Regions from separate parts of the Pantoea sp. B65 genome, predicted to be linked through region 3. Evidence: predicted binding sites of a transcription regulator. Region 3 holds the regulator's gene; each other region holds the start of a gene.
What was found. Region 3 encodes Fur, which represses iron uptake genes when iron is present. Its sites were predicted from a motif close to ATAATAATGAGAACNACTATCAA; they were not measured.

Region 1 (5,908 bases), on a different contig from region 3:
AGGCCGCTGCTGCCGCTAAAATCACGCTGCCAGAACTGATGTCCTTTACACTGCGGCAGCGCCGGATGATTGACTATCGCCACTTCCGGACGTTCGGCCAGCCAGTTGGCGATGCGGATGCTGCTCTCTTCATGCTGACGCAGGCGGACCGCCAGGGTGCGCAGTCCGCGGCTGGCCATATAGGCGGTATCCGCATCCACCATCTGGCCCATCAGATAGGAGTTTTCCCGCAGCTGTGCCCAGCAGCGTTCATTGGCGACGGCGGTGCCGATCATTGCATCGGAGTGACCAATCAGGTACTTGGTACCGGCCTGAATCGAGATATCGACGCCGAAATCAAGGGCGCGGAACAGAATACCGGCTGCCCAGGTGTTATCCAGCATAATCACCGCGTCTGGCGCTTTGCGGCGTACCGCGGCGACAATCGCCGGGACATCCTGTACTTCCATGGTGATCGAACCCGGTGATTCGAGAAACACCACTTTGGTATTCGGCTGCACCAGTTCAGCGATCTCTGCGCCGATGCTGTGATCAAACCAGGTGGTTGAGACATTCATCTTGCTGAGAATTTTGGTGCAGAAGTCCTGAGTCGGTTCATACACCGAGCCGCTCATCAGCACGTTATCACCGGCGGCAACAAAGGCGAGGATGGCGTTGGCGACAGCCGCCGCGCCACAGGGATAGAGCGCGCAACCGGCACCGCCTTCCAGCTCGGTCATCGCTTCCTGTAGTGAAAAGTGCGTCAGGGTACCGCGGCGACCATAAAACAGTTCACCACTGGCCCGGCCGGCGGTGGCGCGCTTTTTATCGGCAACGGTGTCAAACACCAGCGAGGAGGCGCGCTGAATGACACTGTTAACCGAACCCTGAGTGAATTTTTTTGCCCGACCTGCACTGATCAGCGCAGTTTCAATTTTCTTCTTCGTCATACCCAAGCGGCCCTGCTAATTCCATAAGAAAGAAATAACTTAACACGATTGACCGCAGCGGGCGGCAATAAATGCCACCCCTGAATGGTAATAGCAGAAACAGCTCAGGGGAGCGATTAATGGCTCCCGCCAGCCGGATTAATCGGTCATCACGCCCGCCAGCCGTGGTAGCCACAGAGAAATCGCCGGGACATAGGTAATCAGCATCAGAATAAAGAACAGCGCGCCATAGAATGGCAGCATGGCGCGTACCACCTGCTCTATCTTTTGCTTACTGACGGCGCTGGCGACAAACAGCACCGAACCGACCGGCGGCGTAATCAGGCCGATACCGAGGTTAACCATCATAATCATGCCAAAATGCACCGGATCAATACCGAGCGCATTGGTTACCGGCAGCAGAACCGGGGTTAAGATCAGAATAATCGGCGCCATATCCATCAGGGTGCCGATCAACAGCAGCATGATATTAATGCACATCAGAATGACGTATTTGTTATCGGAGATGCTGGTGAAAAAGTGGGTGATGCGATCCGGCAGCTGCATCCAGGTCATCACCGCGCCAAACGAGGCGGCAAAACCAATCAGCACCATCACAATGGTGACGGTTTTTACCGTGCGGCACATCAGCTTCGGCAGCTCGTTCCATTGGTAATCACGATAGATAAACATGGTGACGAAAAATGCCCACAGGCAGGCGATTGCCGCGGATTCCGTGGCGGTGAACACCCCGCTGAGAATGCCGCCGAGGATAATCACTACCGTCATTAGCCCCCACAGCGCATCAATAAGGATTTTCAGCGCCTGCTTAAACGGCACCCGCTCGCCTTTCGGGTAGTTACGTTGGTGGGCAAAAGCGATACACATTACCATCAGCGTGATGCCCAGCAGCAGGCCTGGCAGCACGCCAGCGATAAACAGCGCGGCAATCGACACCGTGCCGCCCGCCGCCAGGGAGTAGATCACCGCGTTATGGCTGGGCGGGATCAGGATCGCCTGCACCGATCCGCTGGCGGTTACCGCCGCAGCGTAATCGCGCGGATAACCTTTTTGTTCCATCTCCGGGATCATCACCGATCCAATCGATGCGGTATCCGCCACTGAGGAGCCAGAGATGGCGCCAAAGAACGTGGAGGCGACAATATTAACCAGTGACAGACCGCCGCGAATAAAACCGACAAACACATAGGCAAAATTCACCAGACGGCGGGCAATCCCCCCCTCCGCCATAATCGCCCCGGCGAGAATAAAGAACGGGATCGCCAGCAGCGAAAACTTGTTTACGCCATTGGTCATCTGGATCATCAGCGCCTCCAGCGGCAGATCGATCCACCAGGCGCCCACCAGTGCGCTCAGTCCTACCGCGTAGGCGACCGGCATACCGACCGCCAGCAATAGCGCTAAACTAAACAGCAGTACAAATGCATCCATAGCTAACCCTCAGGTGTTACCCATAATGACCACCGGGCGATGTTCCTGCGAACCAAACGCCAGACGTTCCAGCACAAACAACAGGGTCAGCGCGGAACCGATCGGAACCGGCAGATAACTCTGTCCGGCGCTTAACAGCGGAAATTCAGCGATAGGCTGCGTCCACAGCTGCAGACAGAGCTGGGCGCTGTACCAGAGGATAAACAGGCAGATCGCCAGCATCAGCAGATCGGCAATGCGTGCCGCCAGCCGACGCAACGTTTCCGGCAGACGGTCAGTCAGCATGGAAACCGCGATATGCGACCCGGCGCGGTAACTCACCGCGGCGCCGACAAAAGTGAAGGTCACCATACACAGAATCGCCAGCGGCTCCGGCCACGGAGCGCCATCGTTCAGCACGTAGCGCATAAAGATGGCGAACGGCACTACCAGCGTCATCACCAGCAACGCCAGACCGGAAAGCACCATCGCCGCCAGATACAACCCATCCATCAGGTGGTGACATTTGTTCGCCATAGGGACTCCTGATTATTTAACATCAGCAATGGCTTGCATCAGCTGTTGATGCTGAGCGGCATATTTATCACGAACCGGCTGCGTCGCCTCAATGTAAGGGGTTTTATCAATTTCATGGAACTGCACGCCACCCGCTTTCATCTTGTCGATCGACTGCTGGTTATAGGCTGCCCAGAGCTGCCGTTGTTCGGCCTGCGCCTCTTTCGCCAGCTTCAGGATCAACTGCTGATCTTCTTTGCTCAGCTTGTCCCATTTGGTTTTGGAGTAGAGGAATAGCTCAGGAATGATAAAGTGACCGCTGAGGGTGTAGTTTTTCACGACCGGCAGATAGTTATGGGCGACAAAGGTCGGTGGATTATTTTCCGTGCCGTCGATAACGCCAGTCTGCATGCCGCTGAACACTTCGCTGACGCCCATTGGCACTGCGTTGGCTCCCATCGCTTTCAGGGTGTCAATCGCCACCGGACTGCCCTGCACGCGAATTTTCATGCCGCGCAGATCTTCCGCTTTCAATACCGGTTTTTTGGTGATCAGATTGCGCGTGCCGCCATCCATCCAGCCGAGAAACACCAGTTTGGCATTAGGGTTGTTGGTAATTTTATCGCCAATCTGCTGGCCGATATTGCCGTCCAGAACCTTATGCATATGGTTTTCATCACGGAAGACATAGGGCAGGGTAAAGACTTCGATTTCCGGCAGAATCGCCGCTACCGGCGCCATCGACACGCGAATGATATCAATGGCGCCGATTTGCGCCTGCTCGATCATCTGTTTCTCGTCGCCCATCACGCCGCTGGGAAACACTTTGATTTCAAGACGATTATCAGTGGCCTGCGCCAGCTTTTCGCCCATATGTTCTACCGCCACCACATTGGGATAGCCCTTGGGATGGACATCTGCCGCACGAATAGTGGCAGCATGAACAGCGTTAAATGAGACAGTTAGCAGGCACAGGCTGAAGAATGTACGGGTTAAATTCATCTCAGGCTCCAGAGGCAAGTCATTGTTAGAATAATGTGGTTCAAAAAGTAACGTTAAAAAAGTAGCGTTAAAAATGGGCAGTGGCGGTGAAGCGACTCACATTTTTGCGATATTTTGAAATGTCATTCGCTAATTTATAAAACATCATTTCAAAAATGTGATGGCGGTTGGATGTTAAAAATCGCTCCGGAGTTGTTTTTACGCAAAACTGCGGCCGGAAATGGCTGATAAAATGTAAATAGTAATGAGAACTACTATCAATTCAGCGCTGATTTGATATGATCCGCGCTTGATTTATTAAGTTGTTAATCGAGGTTGGAGACACAGCGTGGTGACCAATAATCTGATGCAAACAGATCTCTCTGTTTGGGGTATGTATGAACATGCCGACATCGTAGTGAAAACGGTAATGATTGGACTGTTATTGGCATCCGTCATCACCTGGGCGATCTTCTTTAGTAAGAGCGTGGAATTGCTGGCGGCAAAACGCCGTCTGAAGCGCGAGCAGCAGGCGCTGGCCAGCGTACGTTCGCTTAATGAAGCCTCAGAAAACAGCAAGAGCTTTCAGTCCGGTAGTCTCAGCACCTGGCTGATCAACGAAGCGCTGAATGAACTTGAGCTCTCCGCCGGTTCCGATGACAACGACGGTATTAAAGAACGTACCGGCTTTCGCCTCGAGCGTCGGGTGGCGGCATTCAGCCGTTATGCCGGTCGCGGTAATGGCTACCTTGCCACCATCGGTGCGATTGCGCCGTTCGTCGGTCTGTTCGGCACCGTCTGGGGCATTATGAACAGTTTTATTGGCATCGCCAAAACCCAGACCACCAATCTGGCGGTGGTTGCGCCGGGCATCGCCGAAGCGCTGCTGGCGACCGCCATTGGTCTGGTTGCCGCTATCCCGGCGGTAGTTATTTATAACGTGTTTGCCCGCATGATTGCCAACTACCGCGCCTCATTGGGCGATGTGGCGGCACAGGTGCTGCTGTTGCAGAGCCGCGATCTGGATCTGGCGAATCGCGCGGATGCGCATCGTACCCCGGCTGCCCATAAGCTGCGGGTAGGTTAAGCATTATGGCGATGCGATTAAACGAAGATCTCGACAGCAATGGTGAAATGCATGAAATCAACGTCACGCCGTTTATCGACGTGATGCTGGTACTGCTGATCATCTTTATGGTTGCCGCGCCGCTGGCGACAGTGGATGTCCGCGTTAATCTGCCTGCCTCAACCAGTGCCCCGCAACCGCGCCCGGAAAAACCGGTTTATCTGTCGATTAAAGCCGACAAGCAGTTGTTTATTGGCAACGAGGCGGTGAACAGCACCAATCTGGTGGCGGCGCTGGAAACCCAGACCGAAGGGAAGAAAGATACCACCATTTTCTTCCAGGCGGACAAAAGCGTCGATTACGAAACCCTGATGGGCGTAATGGATGCCCTGCGTCAGGCGGGATATCTGAAGATTGGCCTGATGGGAATGGAAACCGTCAGCAAATAGTATCTGGCACTGCGGATCGCATGAAAGCGATCCGCTGACGCTAGCTGCCGGCCGGTTATTCCGGCGGCGCCTGTGCAGCTACATAGTTTCTCAGTGCATCGATCTGTTCCGGTGGAACCGGGCGCCCCAGCAGAAAGCCCTGCAGCGTATTGCAACCCAGGCCGGTAAGGAATGCCTGCTGTTCTTCGGTTTCTACCCCTTCCGCCACCACTTTCAGGTTCAGTGACTGCGCCAGCGCCACAATCGCCGAAACAATAGTGGCATCCTCGGTATCCGCCCGCAGTTCGTTAACAAAGGCGCGGTCTATTTTCAGTTCACTGGCCGGTAAACGCTTCAGATAAAGCAGACTGGAATAGCCGGTACCAAAGTCGTCAATCGATGCCTTTACCCCCAGCCGGGTTAATTCCGTCAGAATACGCACGCTTTCATCCGGATCGCGCATGGCGGTGGTCTCCGTTACCTCCAGCGTCAGTAATTCCGCCGGGATCTGATGCTGTTTCAGCGCCGCCATTACCGTCTCAACCAGATTATTCTGCTCAAACTGCAACGATGACAGA
Region 2 (5,908 bases), on a different contig from region 3:
TCGGCAAACGATAGCGGCTAAACAGTTTCAGCGTGGTGCGCGGCTGGTTTGGATTCACCGCTGCGCCTTCCGCATCTTCCGCAACATAACGGGTGGCGCCAAAGGTCATCTGCAGATTATCGGTTACCGCGCCATTAATTTCGAACTCAATCCCTTTGCTCACCGTACCATGCAATTCATAGTAGGCAGATTCAGTGGTCCCCGGAATCAGGCTGTAATCAGTGGCGCCCAGATGATCCTGCTCGATACGGAATAGCGCTAACGAGGTAGTCAGACGGCTATTCAGCCAGTCGGCTTTGATACCGGTCTCATAACTTTTGCCGGTAACCGGCGTCAGATAGGCGCCGTTGCTGTCACGATAAGCCTGCGGCTTAAAGATCGAGGTATAGCTGGCGTAAGCAGAATAAGTGTCATTGAAGTCATACACCAGACCCGCGTATGGCGTGATGTTATTTTTCTCCATATTCTGCGTCAGGGTGCTGGTGCTGTAATTGGTATAGCGGGCGCCGACAATCAGATGCAGCGGATCGGCCAGTGAAATACGGGTGGCGGTGTAAACTGACTTCTGATGCACCGTATCGTCCTGCGCTAAACTCTGCTCACCCCAAACCGTCTCCGGGAAATAGCCGTTCCAGTTATTAAAATTGCCCAACTCTTCCGCTGAGATGTTGGCATAGGTGTTTATATAGCGGTTATTCTGGCGGCTATAGCTGACCCCCGCCATTAACTCATGCTGGCGTCCCAGCAGTTCATAAGGGCCGCTGGCAAAAGCATCAACCGCATCGACTTTACGGGTACCACTGTTCCAGCCGGTGCCGCCAACCACCGGATAATTAGCATACGGGCTGACACCGATGCCGGTGGTTTTATCAAAGTAACCATCGATGTACATCATTTTGCTGTCAAAATCGACTTCCGTATGGGCACCGTTAACGGTCAGGTTCCAGCCGTTGGCGAAATCCTGCTTCAGGCTGGCAAAGATCTTTTTCGAGGTTTTATCGTTATAGGCCCAGTCTGGCGCGGTACTGGTGCTGCGGTCATAATGGGTTTTGCTGCCGTCAGTATAAAAGGCCGGCAAGCCGTTCCAGGTGGCGCCTTTGGTGTTGGTTTGCTGATAGTCATAGCCTACCGATACCGTGGTAGAGTCGGTCAGGTCGGCGTCCAGCACACCATAGAGGAATTTCTTAGTCGAATTATAACGGTCGAGCCAGCTGTCCTGATCCTGATAACCAGCGATCACCCGGCCGCGGACATTCCCTGACTCGCTCAGAGGCGCGGAGAGATCGGCGACATAACGCTGTTTATCCCAGCTACCATAGCTGGTAGAGAGATTGCCGACAAACTCCTTACTGTCCGCATGCTTACGCACCATATTCACTGATGCCGCCGGGTTGCCGGCGCCGGTCATTAACCCGGTGGCGCCGCGCACCACTTCCACACGCTCATAGATAGCGGTATCAGCCAGCGCATCGCCTAAATTCCACTGGCCATCAAAGCTGGTTGCAATACCATCAACCATGTAGTTATCAATCATGAAACCACGTGAGAAGAAGGTGCTGCGGCTATTACCGGAATTGAACTCGGTAACGCCAGTGGTATTTTTCAGCACCTCATCCAGCGATTGCAGCTGCTGATCTTGCATCCGCTGCTGGCTGATTACGCTGACAGATTGCGGCGTATCACGCGCGGTTAAAGCCATTTTGCTGGCGGAGCGGGTAACCGGCACATTGTAATCACTCTTTTGCTGCGTGCTGTCCGGGTTTTCCGTCGCCGCATCAACCACCAGCGTTTCTTCTTTATTGGTTGTTTCAGCCGCTGCTGCGTAAGGAACCTGCAACGCAGTGGCGATCACTACAGTCAGCAGGGAGAGAGACGGGGGATTGATGCTGGCGGATGCGAAATCGCGAACGCGACTTTCCCTGTTATGGCGTGGAGCAAAAAACATTATTCATCCTCAGGAGATTTTATTATTTTTCAGTTAACGGAATGAACAGGCATTTTTTGACCGGATAAATGCCGTACATTCGGGCATATTTTCCCTGTACCAGCAATAAGTTACTGCGGCAGCAATAGCTCTGGCGGTGATATCTTTCCCTGCAAACCTTCGCTGATTGCGAGCAACGCCACTGTAATGTTACTCGTCAACATAAAGCGAATGAGAAGTATAATCATTTTGATTAGCAATGTAAAAAGATGTTACCAGCACCGTCTGAGGCTGGACACCTGCCATCCCTCATCCGGTTAAGTCACATTCTGCCGAACTGCTACACTCAGAGACGAAAATTGACCACTTCCATTGTTAGCAAAGGCAGGCCATTACTATGTCGGAAAATAACTATCAGCCACCCAAAGTCTGGACATGGAACCAACAGAACGGCGGCAACTGGTCCAAAATTAATCGTCCGGTAGCCGGACCTACTCATCAGGCCACGCTGCCGGAAGGTAAGCATCCGCTGCAGCTCTATTCGCTCGCCACGCCGAATGGGCAGAAAGTGACGATTCTGCTGGAAGAACTGCTGGCGCTTAATGTCAGCGGGGCGGAATACGATGCGCATTTGATCCGCATCAGCGAAGGCGATCAGTTCTCCAGCGGTTTTGTCGCGGTCAATCCCAACTCAAAAATCCCGGCGCTACTCGACCGCTCTGCCCTGACGCCGGTGCGGGTATTTGAATCGGGGGCGATTTTGCTGTATCTGGCAGAGAAGTTCGGCCATTTTCTGCCAAAAGAGCTGGCGGCCCGTAGCGAAGTGCTGAACTGGCTGTTCTGGCTACAGGGCTCGGCGCCCTATCTCGGCGGTGGTTTTGGCCATTTCTATAGCTATGCGCCGGTGAAGATCGAATACGCTATCGACCGCTTTACCATGGAAGCCAAGCGACAGCTGGATGTGCTGGATCGCCAGCTGGCAGAGCATCGCTATATTGCCGGTAACGACTACTCGATTGCCGATATCGCCATCTGGCCCTGGTATGGCAACCTGATACTGGGTGAAATATATGGTACGGCGGCTGAATTCCTTGATGTTGCCTCCTACCGCCATCTGCAGCGCTGGGCACAGGAGATCGCCATGCGTCCGGCGGTACAGCGTGGTCGTATGGTTAACCGCACCTGGGGCGAACCAGCCGAACAGCTGCATGAACGTCATGACGCCTCGGATTTCGAGCGGCAAACTGAGGATAAGCGCCAGCCATAATTACCGGCGGGAGTCAGGGTTTCGCCTGGCTCCTGCGTGGCATCTTTGCTTGCAATTAGGTAGTGCCCTATCTATATTTCAACCATGACAACACCGCAAAATGACCCAAAAGCGGCTGACGCGCCCCTGTTGCTCGATCAACAGCTGTGTTTTGCCCTCTACTCCGCCAATCTGGCGCTGCATAAGCTTTACCGGCAACTGCTGGCAGAGCTGGATCTGACCTATCCGCAATATCTGGTGATGATGGTGCTGTGGGAAAAGGATGATGTTACGGTCTCCGACATTGGCGCCCGGCTGTTTCTCGATTCCGCCACCCTGACGCCGCTACTGAAGCGTCTTGAAACCGCCGGTATGCTGCACCGGCAGCGCTCGCGCCAGGATGAGCGTCAGGTGGTCGTCACGTTAAGTGAAGCTGGTCGTCTGTTACGGCAGAAAGCGCTGGCGATCCCGGAATCGGTGCGCTGTGCGGCGGCCTGTGATGTCGGAACCTTACAGGGACTCAAGCAGCAACTGGAAATACTGCGCGATAATCTGAACAGCTAGGCACGGCGTAAATGCACAGAGGGCCGGTCAATACTGACCGGCCCCGTTTTTTTTACGGCCTGACGCCGTTATCCGCGATTAAGACTCCGGCATCGCTGACGAATGGTGAGTTGAAATCAACCATTGCTGGCCATTCCAGGCATAGGTAAAGGTATAACGGGCAGATACTGCGGTATTATCTTTAAAGGTAAAAGTATAGGTCCCGGCATCGATCGCCTTATTACAACCGATACGAATCGTACGACTGTCAATTTTCCCTACTGGTTTCTTTTGTAAAAAATGTTCAAAGTACTCTTTGCGCTCCGCATCGGTTAATCTCACCGTATTAGATACGGTTGGCAATAACACCGCGTCAGTCAGATAATTTTGCGCGACTTTCTGCGGGTCTCCGGATTTCAGTGCGTCATTCCAGCGGTCAAACAGTCCGGCAATATGTTGTTGATCGACAGGCTCACATTTGTTGTCGCTGGCGAGTACAGAAGCTGACACTGATGATGCCAGCATAAAAAGGGCAATACGGGTTTTCATTAAAAACATCCTTGATTAATTAACGCAAGGACATTTAATATCCCCTGGTTTATTTAGGCAATGAAATTTACGCATACTTATAATTCAGGAATAAAAGAATACAAAAGCGGTTACAAAGCCATTAAATTAATAACAGTCTAATTATATTGTTTTGATTTATATACCTTATGATACCCCTGACACTTCCATCAGCTGATGCGACAGTCTCTCGATCGGCGTCCTTCCCGGCTGCCATCATAGTTGCTGGCTCGACCGGATGCAGATTGCATTTCGGCCCAGCCATAACTGGGGACATCTCCGCACTAAACACCGGGTCTCCGCCGGCAGGGAAATACCCGCCGCCGCCGCCGACAGCAGATGGTTTTTTTCTCACCACTATCTACAATTTATACCGTCATCGTCCGAAAAAAATACAACGCCTTATTGCACCATTCATTTGTCAACATGCATCGTTATCGCAGTAGTGCACGACCAATTTACCGAAAATGGACCTGCTATGCGCCAGAGTGAGACTGCGTAACTTTATGACTGCACTGATATAAACACATTTCATTTTAATGCGTTAATACCCCTGCCAGTCAGATGCGGGGCGATTCTCAGTTGCCGAACACCAAACGTCAGTAAATGAGGCGCTGCCGTTTATATATTCCTCCGCCGCCGGAGGCTATGTGAATAAGGTGCAATTTAACCCGATAACAAATTGAAAAAAATCAATTTTAAAATATAGCGACCAACAGGATTACGCCATCTGCAACTGGCGTAATAACTGGCATTGCGCCGTTGCTATTTTCATCCCGGTAATAACGCATTAATGGCGGCGAATAATATCAATGTTTTCATCTGGTTTGATGGAGGTTTTTTATGGAAAGCGATTACAATATTTTACTCCTTGATGAGTGCTACCTGTCATGTCTGGGGATCACCCGCTTATTAGAAGAGAGAAACCCGCATAGTTTCCGCTTCAGTTATGCAACTTCGCTGGCGCAGGCAAGATCATTTATTTATAGCCAAAAAATTGACGCAGTTATTTTAGACAGTGAAAATAATGTTACTCTTTCCAGTACTAAAGCGTTCCTGCGAGAAATACGTTTAAAACAACCTGAGATTAAGCTGATTGTGTTTACCAGCCATTTCTCTTTGTCACTATTAAGAATGTCCCAGATGCTGATAATCAATGGGTTTCTGTCACGCCGCGAGCCGCTTTTGCCGCTGGCGGAAAGTCTGCAGCTGCTGCTGTTTGGCAACAAAAGTCAGTTAAGCGCCAGCTTTATCCGCCAGGCGGAGCAGCTGGCGCCAACAGCCTGCGCCGCCGCCCTGACACCAGCGGAGAGCCGTATCTTGCGCTTCCTGCTGGAGGGGAAAACCCCGGCGCAAATTGGTCGCCTCACCCAGCGCAGCGTAAAAACTATCAGTAGTCAGAAACGCAGCGTGATGCGCAAGCTGGGGATCACCAGAACCAGTCAGCTGATTATGATGAGTGAAGGGTTATATCAGAATTTTTATTAGTCACCTCTGGCCGCGGATATTAGCCTCAGAGGCTCCACTACGGTTAACCATTACTCATTTTTGCGGCTTGCTATACAGGTTAAGATGCATTATTACTGTAGCGCTGGTTATCAGTTTTATTCTCCCTCGCCTGGGGTAGC
Region 3 (5,908 bases):
TATCGATATTCTGCAATATGCCGCCGCGCGGCTGATTGAGGTGATCCCCGAAGTGGATATGCCAGCCCATGCGCGCGCTGCGGTGATCGCCATGGAAGCACGCTACCAGCGCTTAATGCGCCAGGGCAAAGCCGCTGAGGCGGCGGAGTATCGGCTGCTGGATGCGGACGACAGCTCGAATACCACTTCGGTGCAGTTTTATGATCGCACCAGCTACCTGAACCCCTGCCTGGATTCATCAAAACGTTTTGTGGCTAAGGTGATCGGTGAATTCCGCGCCATGCATCAGGCGGCCGGGCAGCCATTAACCCGCTGGCACTTTGGCGGCGATGAGGCGCAGAACATTCGTCTGGGGCCAGGTTATACCGACCGTCGCCACCCGGAAGCGGGGAAGGGGATAATCAATCGGCAGCAGGAGGATCACCCCTGGGCGCGCTCGCCGGTCTGTCAGCGTATGGTGCAACAGGGCCGGGTGGCCAGCATTGCCGATTTGCCCGGCTGGTTCGCTATTGAGGTCAGCCGTTTAGCGCAGGCGCAGGGGATTCATCATATGCAGGCATGGCAGGATGGGCTGAAAACGGTCGCTCACGCCAGTGCGTTTGCCACTCCGCAGGTGACGGTGAATTTCTGGGATACCCTGTACTGGGGCGGTTTCGACAGCGTTAATGACTGGGCGAAGAAGGGCTATGAGGTGGTGGTTTCCAGTCCTGACTATCTGTATATGGATTTCCCGTACGAAGTGAACCCGCTGGAGCCCGGTTATTACTGGGGAACGCGCTTTAATGATGAGCGTAAGATGTTCAGTTTCGCGCCGGATAACCTGGCGCAAAATGCTGAAACCTCGGTCGATCGTGACGGTAACCGCTTTAGCGCCAAATCCGCTAAGCCGTGGCCGGGGGCGCAGGGGATTTCCGCACAGCTGTGGAGCGAAACGGTACGCAGCGATCGGCAGATGGAGGCGATGATTTTCCCGCGGTTGCTGTCGGTTGCCGAGCGTGGCTGGCATCGTGCCGGCTGGGAACTGGACTATCAGCCCGGACGCGAATACCAGCAGGGTAAAACTCACTGGGTCGATACCGCGGCGTTGCGTCAGGACTGGCAACGTTTTGCTAATCTGCTCGGGCAGCGTGAGCTGGCTAAACTGGATAAGCAGGGTATTGCCTGGCGTCTGCCGCTGCCGGGAGGGCGCATTTATCATCGGGTGCTGGAGGCAAACAGCGCGCTGCCGGGCATCAGGATCGAGTTTTCAACCGACGGCGGTAAACAATGGCAGCGTTATGATCCGCAGTTGCCGCCGCGCGTCGGCAGTGAAGTGTGGTTGCGCAGCGCCAGTGCCGATGGCGGGCGTTACAGCCGGGTGGAGAAGCTGCAGGCGCCACAGGCGATGGATTAGCGGCATAAAAAAACCGGTGAAGTTTCACCGGTTTTGTCATTAGTTACTGCATAGCATAATTTATTTGTCGTGGAGCGTTTCGTCTTCGCGGCAATCGCCCAGCGCACAGTGACCATACAGGTACAGACTGTGGTTAGTCAGTTTAATACCGTGGCGTGTTGCGATTTCACGCTGACGGGTTTCAATCGATTCATCACTGAATTCAATCACTTTGCCACAGTCGAGGCAAATCAGGTGATCGTGGTGATGTTGCTGCGTAAGTTCGAAAACAGACTTGCCGCCTTCGAAATTATGACGGGTAACGATCCCCGCATCATCAAATTGGTTCAGGACGCGGTAAACTGTCGCCAGACCAATCTCTTCGCCCATATCAATCAGGCGCTTGTACAAGTCTTCCGCACTGACGTGATGGCCCTCAGGTTCCTGAAGCACTTCCAGAATTTTCAGTCGGGGAAGCGTGACTTTCAGGCCGGCCTTCTTTAATGCGGTGTTGTTGTCAGTCATGCGGATATTGTCCTGTTACTTTGCTAGTCACAATGTGGCTGAAAAGCCCTGAACATCGGTCAACGCGAAAACTTATTGCGTCTCATTATAGAACTCGTGCTTCGAAATGAAAACGGCATGGAGAGCGTGCAACAACTGAAGGATGTAATGAGTTACGTCCGTGAGAAGTCCATGCCTCGGAGTCTGTCCTGTGATAGATACTGTGCTAACCCCTTCACTATGCTTCGAAAACGGCAATAGCAGTGTGACCGATGGGGGTATTGTACAGATTTGCCGGTAAAAGTTACAAACATGTATCTATTATTTCTATAGGAAAAACCGCTGACTCAATGTGAGCCAGCACCCACATTGCGTCAGTCATACTAAGCTTCGATGATTTCTTTCAGCTGAAGTTCATCAAAAATTTGCTTCACCCACTTTTCAACCCGTTCGCTGGTCAGTTCGGGTTGACGATCTTCATCAATCGCCAGGCCGAGGAAGTGGTCATCATCCGCCAGCCCTTTGGAAGCTTCGAAGTGATAACCTGCAACCGGCCAGTGGCCGACAATCACTGCGCCATTCGGCTCAATGATATCGCGAATGGTGCCCATCGCATCGCAGAAGTATTCGGCATAGTCTTCCTGATCGCCACAACCAAACAGCGCAACCAGTTTACCGTTGAAGTCGATCTCTTCCAGCGTCGGGAAAAAGTCATCCCAGTCGCACTGGGCTTCGCCATAGTACCAGGTCGGGATACCAAGCAGCAGAATATCAAAAGCCTCAAGATCTTCTTTGGCAGACTTGGCAATATCATGAACCTCAGCAACGTCTTTCCCCAGTTGCTTTTGGATCATCTTTGCAATGTTTTCCGTATTGCCAGTATCGCTGCCAAAGAAAATGCCTACGATTGCCATGAGCTTAATAACCTCTTGAAACTTATTGATATGGTGAATGCTACAGATACACAGTTACTGGCAATGATAGCAGACAGTACCGGGGCGCGGAACTTGAAATGCCGCCGGATTTGTCGCTTTGTGCGTTCAACGCCTCGGTTTATCGCCACTTTTCTGCGCCGGACGATCAGCCGGTGACGTGGAGTTGCGCCAGAATCATCTCTTCAATCAGCTCGCTGCGGCTGATATTACGCTGTTCAGCCATCTGGTTGAGCGCATCAACCGCGTCGCTGTTCATTTTCAGCTCGACGCGACGTAGCCCACGAACTTTGTCGCGTTTTAGCTGATTGCGTTTATTAATGCGCAGCTGTTCATCACGCGTCAGCGGATTGGTTTTTGGTCGTCCCGGGCGGCGTTCGTCTGCGAACAGATCGATCGTCGTGCGGTCGGTGTTTTCTTTTGCCATAGAATCATGATACTGAATGAGCGTCAGCGTCTGAAATCGCCACGCGGGTTCTGACTAAACGGGCCGGTTTGCCGTCGAAAATAACACCGTCCCGCCAGGCTGATTATCTTGCCCGCGGCAAGCCAATGGTCGGTGTTGCCAACGGCGGCAAAATTTTAGCGCGCCATCATACCCCAGTGAAAGTCGTCGCGACAATCATTTCACTGTGGCGGCAACTATTTGCTTTTAAAGCGCAAAAAAGCGGCGAATTGCGCGCAAAACCGCATCAGGTTTTTCAGCATGTACCCAGTGTCCGGCGCCGGCAATCACATGAGCGCGTGCCTGCGGGAACTGATCGATTACCGCCTGACGATGGATATCGTCGAGATAAGGGGAGAGCTCGCCCCGGATAAACAGCGCCGGATGCGGCCATGCAGGAACGGTTTCCCAGCCGGAAATGGTGGTGTAATTGTCCCACAGCACCGGCACGTTAAAACGCCATTCGCCCTCCTGAAAGGATTTCAGCAGGAACTGGATAATGCCCTCTTCCGCCAGATAACTGCGCATCACCTCCGCTGCCTCGGCGCGCAGGCTGACGCCAGCAGCGGTGACGGCGTTAATCGCGGCAAAGATGGTATCATGACGGCGTGTCTGGTAATCCACCGGCGCAATATCGATTAACACCAGCTGTTCGATACGCTCTGGCGCCAGCGCGCTGAGGGTCATGGCGATTTTTCCGCCCATCGAATGACCAATAATCGCCACTTTATCAATCCCGGCAGCATCCAGCGTGTCCAGCATATCCTGCGCCATCGCCGGGTAGTTCATCTGGTTACTGCGCGGCGACAGACCATGATTACGCACGTCAACCTGCAATACCGGGCGATCGGATTTCAGGCCGCGCGCCAGTCCGCCGAGATTATCAAGACTGCCGAACAGGCCGTGGATAAGCAGAACCGGCGTGGCATTAGCGGAAGATTGTTCAGTTTGCAGGCGAGCATTCAAATTCATGGCAAAGTTCTTACAGTGGAAACGAAAGCTTAGGTTATCATGGATTTCGGCTTTCTTGCCGGATGAAAGCACCGCGCGATCAATGAACTTTTTACGGCATATTCTTACTTTTGCCTGCAAAGGTTGCTGGCGCTACACTGCCGTAAGATTTAACTTTATAATCCTTAATGTTAGATCCGGGTCACAATTTTATCAGGTGATTTTTTTACGTATCTGGATAAACATACCCCGGTTCTGCAACACGTAATAACCGTACGGATAAAGATGAAAACGATTGAAGTCGACGAAGAGCTCTACCGCTATATCGCCAGCCATACCCAGCACATTGGTGAAAGCGCATCTGATATTTTGCGGCGTATGTTGAAGTTTACCGCCGGGCAGAGTGCGCCGGTGGCGGCTGTGGCACCGCAAGCGCAGCCTGGGAAAGAAGCCGTGGCGGTGCAAACCGAATCACGTCCGCAGGATCGGGTACGCGCGGTGCGTGAGCTGCTGCTTTCTGATGAATATGCGGAACAGAAGCGGGCGGTTAACCGCTTTATGTTGATTTTGTCGACCTTATATTCACTCGATCCACAAGCGTTTGCCGAAGCGACCGAATCACTGCATGGTCGTACTCGCGTCTACTTTGCCGGTAATCAACAAGTCCTGATACAGAATGGCACCCATACCAAGCCGAAACATGTGCCGGGCACGCCGTATTGGGTGATAACCAATACTAATACAGGTCGCAAATGCAGCATGATCGAACACATTATGCTGTCGATGCAGCTCCCCGCGGAGCTGACAGAGAAGGTTTGCGGCACCATCTAACAGAAGCGTCAGGGAGAAGCGCCAATGGCCAATCACCCCCGTGCCGGGCAACCCGCCCAGCAAAGCGATTTGATTAATGTTGCACAATTAACATCCCAGTATTATGTCCTGCAGCCGGATCTGGCGAATGCAGAACATGCGGTGAAATTTGGCACTTCGGGCCATCGTGGCAGCTCAGCACGTCACAGCTTTAACGAGGCGCATATTCTGGCGATTGCTCAGGCGATTGCCGAAGAGCGCAAAAAAAATGGCATCACCGGGCCGTGCTATGTCGGTAAAGACACCCACGCACTCTCCGAACCGGCGATTATTTCGGTGCTGGAAGTGCTGGCGGCAAACGGCGTCGATGTGATCGTGCAGCAGGATAATGGCTATACGCCAACGCCGGCGATCTCTAACGCGATTCTGGAACACAATAAGCAAGCGGGCGCGCAGGCTGACGGTATTGTTATTACGCCGTCCCATAACCCGCCTGAAGATGGCGGCATCAAATACAACCCGCCTAATGGCGGCCCGGCAGATACCAATGTCACCAAAGTGGTGGAAGACCGCGCTAACCAGCTGATTCAGGGTGGTCTGAAAGAGGTCAAACGTCTGTCGCTGGATCAAGCCTGGTCGAGCGGCCATATCCGGCAGCAGGATCTGATCCAGCCTTATATTGAAGGTCTGGCGCAGGTGGTGGATATTGCGGCGATTCAGAAAGCCGGCCTGAAGATTGGCGTCGATCCGCTTGGCGGCTCCGGCATTGCCTACTGGCAGCGGATTGCGGAGTTCTATCAGCTGGATCTGACGATTGTCAACGATGCGGTTGATCAGACTTTCCGCTTTATGCATCTGGATAAAGATGGCGTGATCCGGATGGATTGCTCGTCT
Region 4 (5,908 bases), on a different contig from region 3:
CCGCAGTTGCTCAATGGCACCGGTAAAGATCTGCACGCAGCCACGGTTACCGACGAAAATCATAATTTCATTGCCGTCGTTTTTTGCCAGTTCCAGTAGCTGGCGCAGGGAATGGTTGCCGACCCTGCAGGCCAGATCGTCCGGTACGGCACGAAAAGCCTGCTGACGACTGATATTGTGACCTTTCAGCAGATGGAAGAACTGATGAACATCGGTCATTGCGCGCCACTCCTGCTCAATCCGCGCCGCATCCGGGGCGTTGTTGCTGGTGTCGGCCGCTAACGGGGCGACGCTCAGCTCAGTGGCTTGCGGTTGCACAAAGCGGGCAAGTAGCGCATCCCAGGCGGCGTAGTCGCTCTGTTCGGTGGCATACACTTTCAGCACCGCATCGCCATGGGCATCAAAGAACTGCAGGCTGTGACGTTCACCCCGCGGGCTCTGCTCTTTTAACGCAAAAGCGCTGTGCCACTGATTTACAAACAGACGCAGATCCAGCGCGCGCGGATTCAACACCAAACCGGCATGAGCGCCAATATTCAGATTGGTGTAGTGGCCGAGATGTTCATGCACCGCGTACTGGTTGCGGGTAATCGATTTGGTTTCCCCGACCGCCTCCAGCGCCTGTAAAATCTCAGGCATCTGATTACGTAATTGTTGTGCGTCGTGACCGACGCGCGCGTGGGCCAGTTGCGCCTCGCTAATGGCCATCTCAGCCGCGAGATCGCGGGCATATTTCTTCGGGTTGGCGGCCTTCAGTGCCTGATATTGCTGATAAAGTGCGGTCATTATATGTTTCCTTATTAACCTATCTCCGGCGCCGGCCGGGAATAATGATTACCATTGATAACTGACGAAGACCTTTCCGTTGATCCCGTCTTGTGGAATGCCCAGCGAAGAGTAGTACTGCTGGTCAAAGGCATTACCCAGCACCAGCGTGGTGGTGAGTCCCTGATAGCGATCCTGCCCTTTGTAGCGCAGGTAGAAGTCGTTAACCCCATAACCGGGCTGACTGACATAGTCGCCGCTGATATGGGTGGAGCGTTGCGCAAAGGTGCCGACCCAGCCGACGGAGAACGGGCTGTGGCCGATCGGCACATCAACGATGCTGGTGACGGTGTCCGGATTCAGACTGGAGATCCAGGCGCCGCTATCGCGGTCTTTCCCGCGGGTACGATTCCAGGCCAGGTTCCAGCTAAACAGCGCGCTGCTGTAGCGTATACTGGCATCCCAGCCCCAGATTCTGGCCTCAGGCAGGTTGGCGTTATAGCTGGTGCCGGCGCGCATATCGACCACCGGATAAATATAGTCCTGCGCTTTGGTGTCAAAGTAGCTGGTTTTAAATTCGATATCGTCATGCGCCAGCAGCAGATCGTCGAAACGCAAGCCGAATCCCGCTTCGCGGGTGGCATTGGTTTCCGGACGCAGATTCGGGTTCGGCACCCAGCGATTGACGTACCCAGGGAAGGAGAAGTGCACGCCGTCGTTGTACAGTTCACCCATGGTTGGCGCACGGAAAGCCTGGGCATAAGAGCCAAACAGCATCAGCCAGTCAGCCGGCGTAACGGAAAGCGCGGCGCGCGATGACCAGCGGTCGGCGTCGACATCGGCGTGACCGTCGCTGCTGCCGCGGTAGTTGTCAAAACGGCTGCCGAGCAGCAGCGAGGCCGGCAGATCGCGCAGGGTGATCTCATCCTGCAGCCAGCCGGAAGAAAAATCGATGCTGGCCTGCGGAAAGCTGGTGGCGGCGCCGCCGGGCTGTTGCTGCTGACGATAGTATTCGCCGCCATAGGTCAGCTGATGCGCGGCCAGCGTGTCGGCAAACAGGCGGCTGCGATTATCCAGTTTGATGCCTTTGGTGGTCTGTTCACGATACTGACTGGCGAGATCACCGCTACCGGCGTGGATGCGCGTTTCTGACCAGTAGCTGTTCAGCCGGGCATCCAGCCAGTCGCTCTGCGCCGGATTCAGTTGATAGCCGAGTTGCAGATCGCGCTGAATCGTCGAGCGGTCGGTCATCGGGTTACTGCGGTCGGGATTGACCGCCTGCGGGTTTAGCGGTTCTCTGGCCCGGTTATGATAGTAGCGCAGGCTGCCATTAAAGGTTTGCGCCTGATCCGCTTTCCAGCTGCCTTTTGCCAGCATATTACTGATATTTTCATCATTAGGCGCATTATCGCCACTGCTTAACCGGATATCACCGCGGTCGCGCGAACTCCACGACAACAGCCCGTCGAGATCGTCCGTGCGGCCAAAAGCGCTGGCGCCGGTGCCAAGGCTGTGATCGCCGCTGGCGCCGCTGGCGAACACGCGATAACCGCTGCTGCTGCCCGCGGCCAGCAGGTCAGCCGCGTCAACCGTTTCATAAGAGATGACGCCGCCAAGGGCGCCGCTGCCATACAGCAGTGCCGCAGGACCGCGCACCACTTCAATACGTTTAATCAGCGCCGGGTCGAGGAATACGCTGTTCAGATGGCCAGTATCGGTCCCCTGGCGTATGCCGTCAACCAGCGTCAGCACGCCACGGCGGTCGTAGCCACGCAGACTCAGATCCTGACCGTTGGTACGTCCGCTGCCGCTAATCGTGATGCCCGGTACGCCGCGCAGCATCCCGGCGGCGGAGGCGGCGCTCCGGGTTTGCGGCGCGTCGCCATCGATCACCGTCACCATCATCGGCGCTTCAAAGGTCGGTCGTGGTGTCCCGGTGGCAACCACCGTAATGGCTGTTGGCTTTAGCGCCGTCTCCCTGGCGTCGGTGCCGCTGGCAGCGGCCTCGGCGCAAAAAGGTGCCGCGCAGGTAATCGCCATCGTTAAGCGCGACAGGCGCAAACTGGCTGAAGGCAGGTTAAGCATAAGTGCAACTCTCCATATTGTACTTGAATGCAGGGATGTGCTGGCTCGCCGCTGACGGCGTCAGGGAAGCTGGCGGATTGTTATTCAGGCTGCCGGATGCTGATGCCGACCGTCTGGCGGAGCAACCGGAGGTAAATCCGCATGAACAATAATGTTAATCATTTTAACAATGATAATCATTATCAACAAAAGTCTAAACGAGGCAAGAACAAAATGATCAAAACTGGCCTGGGGAAGAGAGGGGGACAAAGGGGAGAATGCGCTGACCAGAACGGGTCAGCGCAGAATATCAGAAGCGGCTGTCGACGGCTTGCGCCAATAACTCCAGCACGGCTTCGCTGTCGTCCCAGCCGAGACAGGGGTCGGTAATCGACTGGCCGTATATCAGAGGTTGTCCGGCAATCACTTTCTGCGTGCCTTCCTGCAGGAAGCTCTCAATCATTACCCCGGCGATGGCGCGTGAGCCGTCGCGGATCTGCCGCGCTACCGATGCGGCGACATCACGCTGGCGACGATGCTGTTTCAGGCAGTTGCCATGACTGAAATCGACCACCAGTTGTTCCGGCAGATGGAATTCGCGCAGGCTGGCGGCAGCGGCGGCGATATCTTCCGGGTGATAATTCGGCTGTTTGCCACCGCGCATAATGATATGGCCAGACGGATTACCGCTGGTCTGATAAATCGTCATCCGTCCCTGTTTATCGGAGGATAAAAACATATGGCTGGCGCGCGCGGCGCGAATGGCGTCAACCGCAATCTGCGTATTGCCATCGGTACCGTTCTTAAAGCCCACCGGGCAAGAGAGCGCGGAAGCCATTTCACGATGGATCTGGCTTTCGGTGGTGCGTGCGCCAATCGCGCCCCAGCTAATCAGGTCGGAAATAAACTGACCGATCACCATATCGAGAAATTCAGTGGCGGTTGGCATACCCAGCGCATTGATATCCAGCAACAGTTTGCGGGCGATATCGAGACCGTGATTGACGCGGAAACTGCCATTCAGGTCGGGATCGGAGATCAGACCTTTCCAGCCGACAACGGTGCGCGGTTTTTCAAAGTAAGTACGCATCACAATTTCCAGACGATGCTGATAGCGGATGCGCAGGGCGTTAAGTTTTTCCGCATACTCGATCGCCGCCTGCGGATCGTGCAGCGAGCAGGGGCCAATCACCACCAGCAGGCGCTGATCTTCTCCGCACAGGATGCGGGCAATACGTTTTCGTGACGTTGTCACATTTTCTGCGATTGCCGGCGTAATCGGATGCCGGGACGCCAGCTCTTCAGGCGTAATCAGGCTCTCGATGCGCGCGGTTCGCAGTTCATCTGTTTTGTTCATTTGGATCTCTAAATTTTTTTCTTCGCAGCGGCAGAAGTACCGGGAAGTGATGGCGATCACAATAGACCAAATAACGCTGAATTCAACCAGAAAGGCGAGTAAAACGCGTTGCGCCACACAAATCGCCGTGTTTTTCGCGCTCAGAGGCCCGGTTAAGCGTGGGCGGCAGATATGGCGCCGCTGCACCGGGCATCTGAAATACCCCATGGCCGCCGCAGAGTCAGTACATATGCCGGTTCAGACCCATGATATCGAGGATCTTGGTGGCAATTTCCTCGACCGAATAATTGGTACTGTTCAGGTAGCGAATTTGATGGGTGCGGAACAGCGCTTCGACTTCACCCACTTCCATCCGGCACTGACGGATGGAAGCATAACGGGTGTTTTCCGCCCGCTCCTGGCGAATCGCCGCCAGACGTTCCGGATCGATGGTGAGGCCGAACAGCTTATGCTGATGGGGCCGCAGCGCCGGCGGCAGTTTCAGGTTATCCATATCGTCGGCGATAAAAGGATAGTTGGCGGCGCGTACGCCAAACTGCATCGCCAGGTAGAGGCTGGTGGGGGTTTTACCGCAGCGTGAGACCCCCAGCAGGATCACCTGGGCATCCTCCAGACCGCGCAGCGAGATACCGTCATCGTGCGCCAGCGCATAATCAATCGCCGCGATACGTGCATCATATTTGCCGAGATTGCTGGCCGTCAGGCCATGGGTGCGGTGGGCGACCGGCGCCGGCGCCATCCCCAGCTCCTGCTGCAGCGGAGCCACCAGCGACTGCACAATATCCTGACAAAAGCCGTCACTTTGCATAATAATCTCACGCACGTCCGGCGTGACGATCGAAAAGAACACCAGCGGCCGGATACCGCTTTGCTGATAGATAGCATTTATCTGGCCCTTTACTGCCTGTGCACGCTGCACATTTTCCACAAAGGGCAGCGTGACGCTGTTCATCCTCACCGGAAATTGCGACATCACCGCATGGCCTAATACTTCGGCAGTAATGGCGGTGCCGTCAGAGATGTAAAAAACACTTCGTTCGCTGGCTGAGTCCATTTTATCTCCTGACATGCCCGGTTTAAGCCTGAATGCGCCTAAAGGGGCGTTCTGATAGCAAAGGATAGCACTAAATAAAATGAATAATTCAAAAATAAATAAAGTGAACCATTCATTTTTAGTTGATTGCGCTGAATATGACAGCATAACAAAATGAAATGATGTTTCTTTTTTAATTGTTACCCGGTCGCGGGTAAAACCCGTAGAAATTATTATTTCCCCACTGGTTTCGTTGCGCAAACGAAATAGCGCATATAATCAGGTATTTGTAATCATGATGATGATTTTACTGGTTTTTCTTTCAATTAATTTTGTTGCGCAACAAAACAAATAAGCGCGGAGTTTTCTTAAAAACACATTTTTTGTCTGCTTGAACGATTCACCACTTTCTCTTTGTTAAATGAATGTGCCAGGCTGGAGAAGTGCTATCAGTACGTTTAAATGCTTTAGTGCCCCCCCATTTAAATCTGAAAAGGATTGCTTCAATGTCCAATATAGGTGAAGTGCCGCTCGTGCTCTGGTACAACCAGCTCGGCATGAATGATGTTGATCGGGTGGGAGGCAAAAATGCCTCTCTGGGTGAAATGATTACTAATCTGTCGTCACTGGGTGTCTCGGTGCCGAATGGCTTTGCCACCACTTCCGATGCTTTCAACCAATTCCTTGAC

Region 1: a site for Fur is predicted at 4,096-4,118, ahead of exbB (tol-pal system-associated acyl-CoA thioesterase). Genes of this name have one in related genera too.
Region 2: a site for Fur is predicted at 2,150-2,172, ahead of fhuE (ferric-rhodotorulic acid/ferric-coprogen receptor FhuE). Genes of this name have one in related genera too.
Region 4: a site for Fur is predicted at 3,014-3,036, ahead of JWF83_RS14515 (TonB-dependent hemoglobin/transferrin/lactoferrin family receptor). Genes of this name have one in related genera too.

Annotation. Positions count from the first base shown of each region.
Region 1 covers NZ_JAHXPU010000011.1:42,572-48,479, reverse strand. The annotation lists gene metC (cystathionine beta-lyase) at 1-929, opposite strand, end outside; gene JWF83_RS01065 (TRAP transporter large permease) at 1,068-2,360, opposite strand; gene JWF83_RS01060 (TRAP transporter small permease) at 2,370-2,876, opposite strand; gene JWF83_RS01055 (TRAP transporter substrate-binding protein) at 2,889-3,857, opposite strand; gene exbB (tol-pal system-associated acyl-CoA thioesterase) at 4,189-4,923, shown strand; gene exbD (TonB system transport protein ExbD) at 4,929-5,351, shown strand; gene JWF83_RS01040 (EAL domain-containing protein) at 5,407-5,908, opposite strand, start outside.
Region 2 covers NZ_JAHXPU010000037.1:187,933-193,840, reverse strand. The annotation lists gene fhuE (ferric-rhodotorulic acid/ferric-coprogen receptor FhuE) at 1-1,945, opposite strand, end outside; gene yghU (glutathione-dependent disulfide-bond oxidoreductase) at 2,322-3,191, shown strand; gene JWF83_RS17370 (MarR family winged helix-turn-helix transcriptional regulator) at 3,276-3,734, shown strand; gene JWF83_RS17365 (SgcJ/EcaC family oxidoreductase) at 3,813-4,262, opposite strand; gene JWF83_RS17360 (helix-turn-helix transcriptional regulator) at 5,124-5,768, shown strand.
Region 3 covers NZ_JAHXPU010000034.1:13,416-19,323, forward strand. The annotation lists gene JWF83_RS13670 (beta-N-acetylhexosaminidase) at 1-1,393, shown strand, start outside; gene fur (ferric iron uptake transcriptional regulator) at 1,454-1,897, opposite strand; gene fldA (flavodoxin FldA) at 2,260-2,790, opposite strand; gene ybfE (LexA regulated protein) at 2,957-3,235, opposite strand; gene ybfF (esterase) at 3,461-4,225, opposite strand; gene seqA (replication initiation negative regulator SeqA) at 4,490-5,035, shown strand; gene pgm (phosphoglucomutase (alpha-D-glucose-1,6-bisphosphate-dependent)) at 5,060-5,908, shown strand, end outside.
Region 4 covers NZ_JAHXPU010000036.1:37,123-43,030, reverse strand. The annotation lists gene JWF83_RS14520 (hemin-degrading factor) at 1-786, opposite strand, end outside; gene JWF83_RS14515 (TonB-dependent hemoglobin/transferrin/lactoferrin family receptor) at 835-2,850, opposite strand; gene JWF83_RS14510 (3-deoxy-7-phosphoheptulonate synthase) at 3,140-4,186, opposite strand; gene JWF83_RS14505 (pyruvate, water dikinase regulatory protein) at 4,407-5,240, opposite strand; gene ppsA (phosphoenolpyruvate synthase) at 5,726-5,908, shown strand, end outside.